DNA from 3 places in the Erwinia sp. L03-1 genome. Region 3 is predicted to be linked to each of the others. Evidence: predicted binding sites of a transcription regulator. Region 3 holds the regulator's gene; each other region holds the start of a gene.
The links. The regulator sigma-54, encoded in region 3, starts transcription at its own class of promoters, with help from an activator protein. The targets are predictions, from matches to a motif close to GTTGGCACANNTTTCGCTNT.
Positions count from the first base shown of each region.

Region 1: glnK (P-II family nitrogen regulator) is a predicted target of sigma-54. The motif match lies at 1,047-1,066, and genes of this name have one in related genera.
Region 2: glnA (glutamate--ammonia ligase) is a predicted target of sigma-54. The motif match lies at 1,122-1,141, and genes of this name have one in related genera.

Region 1 covers NZ_CM178762.1:3,360,084-3,362,287, forward strand. The annotation lists gene amtB (ammonium transporter AmtB) at 1-620, opposite strand, end outside; gene glnK (P-II family nitrogen regulator) at 656-994, opposite strand; gene AC4PCC_RS15585 (SmdB family multidrug efflux ABC transporter permease/ATP-binding protein) at 1,411-2,204, opposite strand, start outside.
Region 2 covers NZ_CM178762.1:4,764,432-4,766,635, forward strand. The annotation lists gene typA (ribosome-dependent GTPase TypA) at 1-853, opposite strand, end outside; gene glnA (glutamate--ammonia ligase) at 1,286-2,204, shown strand, end outside.
Region 3 covers NZ_CM178762.1:461,206-463,409, reverse strand. The annotation lists gene lptB (LPS export ABC transporter ATP-binding protein) at 1-347, shown strand, start outside; gene rpoN (RNA polymerase factor sigma-54) at 396-1,826, shown strand; gene hpf (ribosome hibernation promoting factor) at 1,849-2,136, shown strand.

The DNA of each region.
Region 1 (2,204 bases), 2.0 Mb from region 3:
TTGCCCACCAGGTAAGCGCCTACCAGTCCCGCCACTGCGGCATTGATATGCACCACAGTGCCACCCGCAAAATCCAGTGCTCCATCCTGCGCCAGCAGGCCACCCGACCAGACCATATGGGCGATAGGTAAATAAGAGAAGGTCAGCCAGATAGCGACAAAAATCAGCACGGCAGAGAAGCGGATGCGTTCAGCAATTGAACCGACAATCAGTCCCACGGTGATGCAGGCGAATGATGCCTGGAAAGAGACGTGGATATACTGATAGAAAGTGCCCACCAGCGACGTGAGCTGAATGTTTTTCAGCATCGCCATGCTGAAACCGCCGAAGAAAGCGTTACCGTCGCTAAAGGCGAGAGAGTAGCCGTAAATCATCCACAGTACGCAGACCATGGCGAAAGTGACAGAAACCTGTGTCAGCATGGAGAGCACATTTTTGGCGCGGATCAGACCACCGTAAAACAGCGCAATGCCGGGTAAGGTCATAAAAAGCACCAGGGCGGTGCAAATCATCATAAAGGCATTGTCAGCTTTATCCGCGACCGGTGGCGATGCTGCCATCGCCAGCGACGGTAACATTGCCAGGCCTGCGAGGCCCAATTTAGCAATTTTTTTATTCATTTTATCCCATCCCATCACAATTCTTAGCCCCGGGGTTACAGTGCCGCTTCGTCCGTTTCACCGGTACGGATTCGAATCACACGCTCCAGCTCAGCAACAAAAATTTTGCCGTCACCAATTTTGCCGGTATAGGCGGCTTTACCAATGACATCAACCACTTCGTCGAGCTGATCGTCTGCAATCGCAATATCTATTTTTACTTTTGGCAGGAAGTTCACGCTGTATTCAGCACCGCGATAGAGTTCTGCATGGCCCTTCTGGCGACCAAACCCTTTTACTTCAGTTACGGTAAGCCCCTGAATACCAATAGAGGAGAGTGCTTCTCGCACATCTTCCAGTTTAAACGGTTTGATTACCACGGTAACCAGCTTCATACGATCCCCTCCAGGTATTGAAAATGACTGATTCGCCCGACACCGGCTAAATAAAGCAAAGCCTGTGCCATAAATCTGAAAGTGGTCTGTTTCAGATGCTAAACTAGCTGGGCCAGGTATTGTCTGCTTATCAGAATGGCGGAATCTTTATAGCGGCCGGTTGCGGGCAAAAAAAACGCACCATTAGGGTGCGTAGCGCCTCAGGTGAGTGCAGGCGGGGCTGAAATGAGGAACCCGACGCCAGAAAATAGTGCAGCGAAGCGGCAGGTTAATAAGGTGTTAGCTGTCACCAGCTATCAGTTGTCAGTTGTCAGCTAACAGTTACTAGTACCAGTTATCATTTATCAGTTGCCCGTTACCCGTTGCCCGTTACCCGTTACCCGTTACCAGTTATCAGCCAACAGTCAGCATAGTAGTTAGCTGGCCAGCACATTACCGGCCTCAAGATCCTGCCCTACCTGCTGTAGCTGGTACATTTGCCAGTAGCGCCCCTTCTTCTCCTGGAGCTGTCGGTGGGTACCCTGTTCCACGATGCGACCACGGTGTAACACCAGGATTTCATCCGCCTCGGTAATAGTGGATAACCGGTGGGCGATCACCACCAGCGTGGTTTGCTGTCGCACGATCTCCAGCGCTTTCTGAACCGCCTGCTCCGTGCCTGAATCGATATTAGCCGTGGCTTCATCGAGGATTAGAATCTGCGGAGAGGCCACCAGAACGCGCGCCATGGCCAGCAGCTGTTTCTGTCCAACCGACAAATTATTACCCTGCTCACCAAGACGGGTATAAATACCGTCGGAGAGACTGTGGGCAAGTTCAGCAAGCTGTACCGTTTCCAGCGCCTGCCAGACCTGCTCTTCGCTGATATCACGTCCCAGCGTAACGTTGGCAAAAAAAGTATCAGCCAGCACCACAGGATCCTGCTGAACCATGGCCACGCCCAGCCGCAGTGCATCATGACTTAAAGAATCAAGCGGCCGCCCATCAAGGCGAATTTCTCCCTGCGTCAGCGGGTAATACCCCATCATCAGGTTAACCAGCGTACTTTTGCCGCTGCCGGTATGTCCCACCAGCGCAATAAAACGTTGGGAGGGTATTGTGATATTGATGTCGTTAAGCACGGGCCGGTGGTCATCGTAGGCGAAGGTCAAATCGGTAATCTCAATGCTGCCCGTTACAAGCGGTCTTGCGTCTGCGCCATAGTGTTGGC
Region 2 (2,204 bases), 550 kb from region 3:
AGATGTTCAGCTCGCCCAGACCGGTGATGGCGATGATATCGCCCGCTTCCGCTTCGGTCGCTTCGATACGCTCAAGACCCATATGCGTCAGCACTTTACCCACTTTACCGTTGCGGGTTTTACCTTCGCTATCAACGAGGGTCACCTGCTGGTTGGGCTTCACTTTGCCGCGTTTGATACGGCCAATGCCGATAACGCCAACGTAGTTGTTATAGTCCAGCTGGGAAATCTGCATCTGGAACGGCGCATCCATCTCAACCTGTGGCGGTGAGACGTGATCCACGATGGCCTGATACAGCGGGGTCATGTCTTCTGCCATATCGTTATGGTCAAGACCCGCGATACCGTTCAGGGCAGAAGCATAGATAACCGGGAAGTCGAGCTGCTCGTCAGTCGCATCCAGGTTTACGAACAGGTCAAATACCTGATCCACAACCCAGTCTGGACGTGCGCCAGGACGGTCAACTTTGTTGATGACCACGATCGGCTTCAGACCATTAGCGAAGGCTTTTTTGGTCACGAAGCGGGTTTGCGGCATAGGGCCATCCATTGCATCCACAACCAGCAGCACCGAGTCGACCATTGACATCACACGCTCAACCTCACCGCCGAAGTCGGCGTGTCCTGGGGTATCCACGATGTTGATGCGGTAGTCATTCCAATTAATGGCGGTGTTTTTTGCGAGGATGGTAATCCCACGCTCTTTCTCCAAATCGTTGGAGTCCATTACGCGTTCGGTTGCTTCAGTACGGGCATCAAAGGTACCGGACTGCTGTAGCAATTTATCAACCAGGGTAGTTTTACCATGGTCAACGTGGGCAATAATGGCGATGTTACGCAAATTTTCGATCACAGCTTTGCCTCAGGCATTAGAAATAGCGCGCTATTGTACACGGATTAATCGAAGGACTGAACAGGATCACAAATTTCAATTAAAGATAACTGTCAGGATTGCTTTTGTAGCCATTTACAGTGCAAGAAATGCACTCCATCGAAAAAATGCACCAAATTAGTGCGCATAGCGCACCGATTGGCACCATAATGGTGCGCGACTTCCATCATGGTGCAGCTCTCATTAAGCGAGAGCGCGCATCATAGCGCTTTTTGGGGCAAATAATAAAGTTGGCATAGATTTCGCTTTAATTCAGTAAGCGATAAATGCCCATTTCCATAACGGTTGATAGCTTGTCAGAGATCTTAGTATCGGACGACTGTGCCATATAAGCAAAGTTCGCCGCAGAGTTCTCTACCATAACGACAATGACCAAATCCAGGAGAGTTATGTATGTCCGCTGAACACGTCCTTTCGATGATGAACGAGCATGAAGTCAAATTTGTCGATCTGCGCTTTACCGACACCAAGGGTAAAGAGCAGCACGTCACCATTCCTGCTCATCAGGTTAATGCTGACTTCTTCGAGGAAGGCAAGATGTTTGACGGCTCCTCGATTGGCGGCTGGAAAGGCATTAACGAATCAGACATGGTGCTGATGCCTGATGCGACCACCGCGGTCCTTGATCCTTTCTTTGAAGATTCCACGCTGATTATCCGCTGCGATATCCTTGAGCCTGGCACTATGCAGGGTTATGACCGCGATCCGCGCTCCATTGCCAAGCGTGCGGAAGACTTCCTGCGTTCTTCCGGCATTGCCGATACCGTGCTGTTTGGCCCGGAGCCTGAGTTCTTCCTGTTTGACGACGTCCGCTTCGGCGCGACCACCTCCGGCTCTCACGTGGCTATCGACGATATCGAAGCGGCATGGAACACCGGCAAAGAGTACGAAGGCGGTAACAAAGGCCACCGTCCAGGTCTGAAAGGCGGCTATTTCCCGGTTCCACCGGTCGACTCTTCGCAGGATATTCGTTCTGCCATGTGTCTGACCATGGAGCAGATGGGTCTGGTTGTGGAAGCGCATCACCACGAAGTGGCGACGGCGGGTCAGAACGAAGTGGCTACCCGCTTCAATACCATGACCAAGAAAGCCGATGAAATTCAGATCTACAAATATGTCGTACACAACGTTGCCCACGCCTACGGCAAAACCGCGACCTTTATGCCAAAGCCTATCTTTGGTGATAACGGCTCAGGCATGCACTGCCATATGTCTCTCTCCAAAGGCGGTAACAACCTGTTCGCAGGCGACAAATACGGCGGCCTGTCTGAAACTGCCCTGTTCTACATCGGCGGCGTTATTAAGCACGCTA
Region 3 (2,204 bases):
TCGATCACCTGCGCAACAACATCGGCCAGGCGCTGTCCGGTGGTGAACGCCGCCGCGTTGAGATCGCCCGCGCGCTGGCAGCCAATCCAAAGTTCATTCTGCTGGATGAGCCCTTTGCCGGTGTCGATCCGATTTCCGTTATTGATATCAAAAAGATCATCGAACATCTGCGCGACAGCGGTCTGGGCGTGCTGATCACTGACCACAACGTTCGCGAAACGCTGGCCGTTTGTGAACGCGCCTATATCGTCAGTCAGGGCCATCTGATTGCTCACGGTTCCCCGGAAGAAATCCTGGCAGATGAACAGGTTAAACGCGTCTATTTGGGAGAAGAGTTCAGACTCTGATAAGGTGTTCAGACCGGGTAAAATTTTTGAGGAATTACTATCCTGAATATGAAGCAAGGTTTGCAACTCAGGCTTAGCCAACAGCTTGCCATGACGCCACAGCTGCAACAGGCCATTCGTCTGCTGCAGCTCTCTACGCTTGAACTACAGCAGGAAATACAGCTGGCGCTGGAAAGTAATCCGTTGCTTGAGCAAACCGACATTCATGAGGAAGTTGACGCTCAGGAGTATGAGGAGAAAGAAGCGCTGGATACACGGGAGGCGCTTGAGCAGAAGGATATGCCAGAGGAGCTTCCGCTCGATGCCACCTGGGATGAGATCTATACCGCAGGCACTCCCTCTGGCACCGGGTCCGACTATCATGATGATGAACTGCCGGTCTATCAGGGGGAAACCACCCAGTCGCTTCAGGATTACCTGATGTGGCAGGTTGAACTGACACCCTTTAGCGAAACCGACCGCGCCATTGCCACTTCGATTATTGATGCGGTTGATCCCACCGGATATCTGACGGTGACGCTGGATGATATTCAGGAAAGCATGGGCAATGACGATGTCACCATGGAAGAGGTCGAAGCCGTGTTGAAACGGGTGCAGCGCTTCGATCCCGTTGGCGTCTGCGCGCGCGATCTTCGCGACTGCCTGCTGGTTCAGCTTTCCCAGTTTCCCGATACGCCCTTCCTGAAGGAAGCCCGTCTGATCGTCAGTGAACATCTTGATTTGCTGGCGAATCACGATTTTCGCAGCCTGATGCGCGTCACCCGGCTGAAGGAAGAGGTGCTGAAAAGCGCGATGCAGCTGATTCAGTCTCTCGATCCGCGTCCGGGCCAGTCGGTCAATACCGGCGAGCCCGAGTACGTCATTCCCGATGTACTAGTGCGTAAAGTCGGTCAGCGCTGGAGGGTGGAACTCAACGCAGACAGCGTGCCGCGCCTTAAAATCAATCAGCACTATGTTTCGCTGGGCAGCGCTAATCGCAGCGACAGCGACAGCCAGTTTATCCGCAGTAATCTTCAGGAAGCGAAATGGCTAATCAAAAGTCTTGAGAGCCGTAATGATACGCTGCTGAAGGTCACCTGCTGTATCGTTGAACAGCAGCAGGCTTTTTTTGAACAGGGCGAAGAGTTTATGCGCCCGATGGTGCTGGCAGATATCGCGACCGCCGTTGATATGCATGAATCAACCATTTCACGCGTGACCACCCAAAAGTATCTGCACAGCCCACGAGGGATCTTTGAACTCAAATATTTTTTCTCCAGCCATGTGAACACCGAAGGCGGAGGCGAAGCCTCCTCAACGGCAATCCGCGCGCTGGTGAAAAAATTAATCTCGACGGAGAATCCCGTCAAACCTCTTAGCGACAGTAAGCTGACCACCCTGCTCTCCGATCAGGGGATCATGGTAGCCCGCCGTACCGTCGCGAAGTACCGAGAGTCTTTATCCATCCCGCCTTCGAATCAGCGTAAGCAACTGGTCTGAACGAACAGATAAGGAAGAAAGCATGCAACTCAATATCACTGGGCTAAATGTTGAAATCACCGATCCCCTGCGCGAATTTGTTACCACCAAATTTGCTAAGCTGGAGCACTATTTCGACCGGATTAATCAGGTTTATATTGTTCTTAAAGTCGAAAAGGTTACGCAGATAGCCGATGCGACCCTGCATGTGAACGGCGGTGAGTTGCATGCCACCTCGGAAGAAAAAGATATGTACGCGGCGATTGACGGCTTAGTAGATAAGCTCACTCGCCAACTCAATAAACATAAAGATAAGTTAAAACAACACTAAATTCACTCAGGCATTGATTCTTTTTTCGCCACCCTTATGTAGAGTAAGAACGTGACGTAAGATTGACC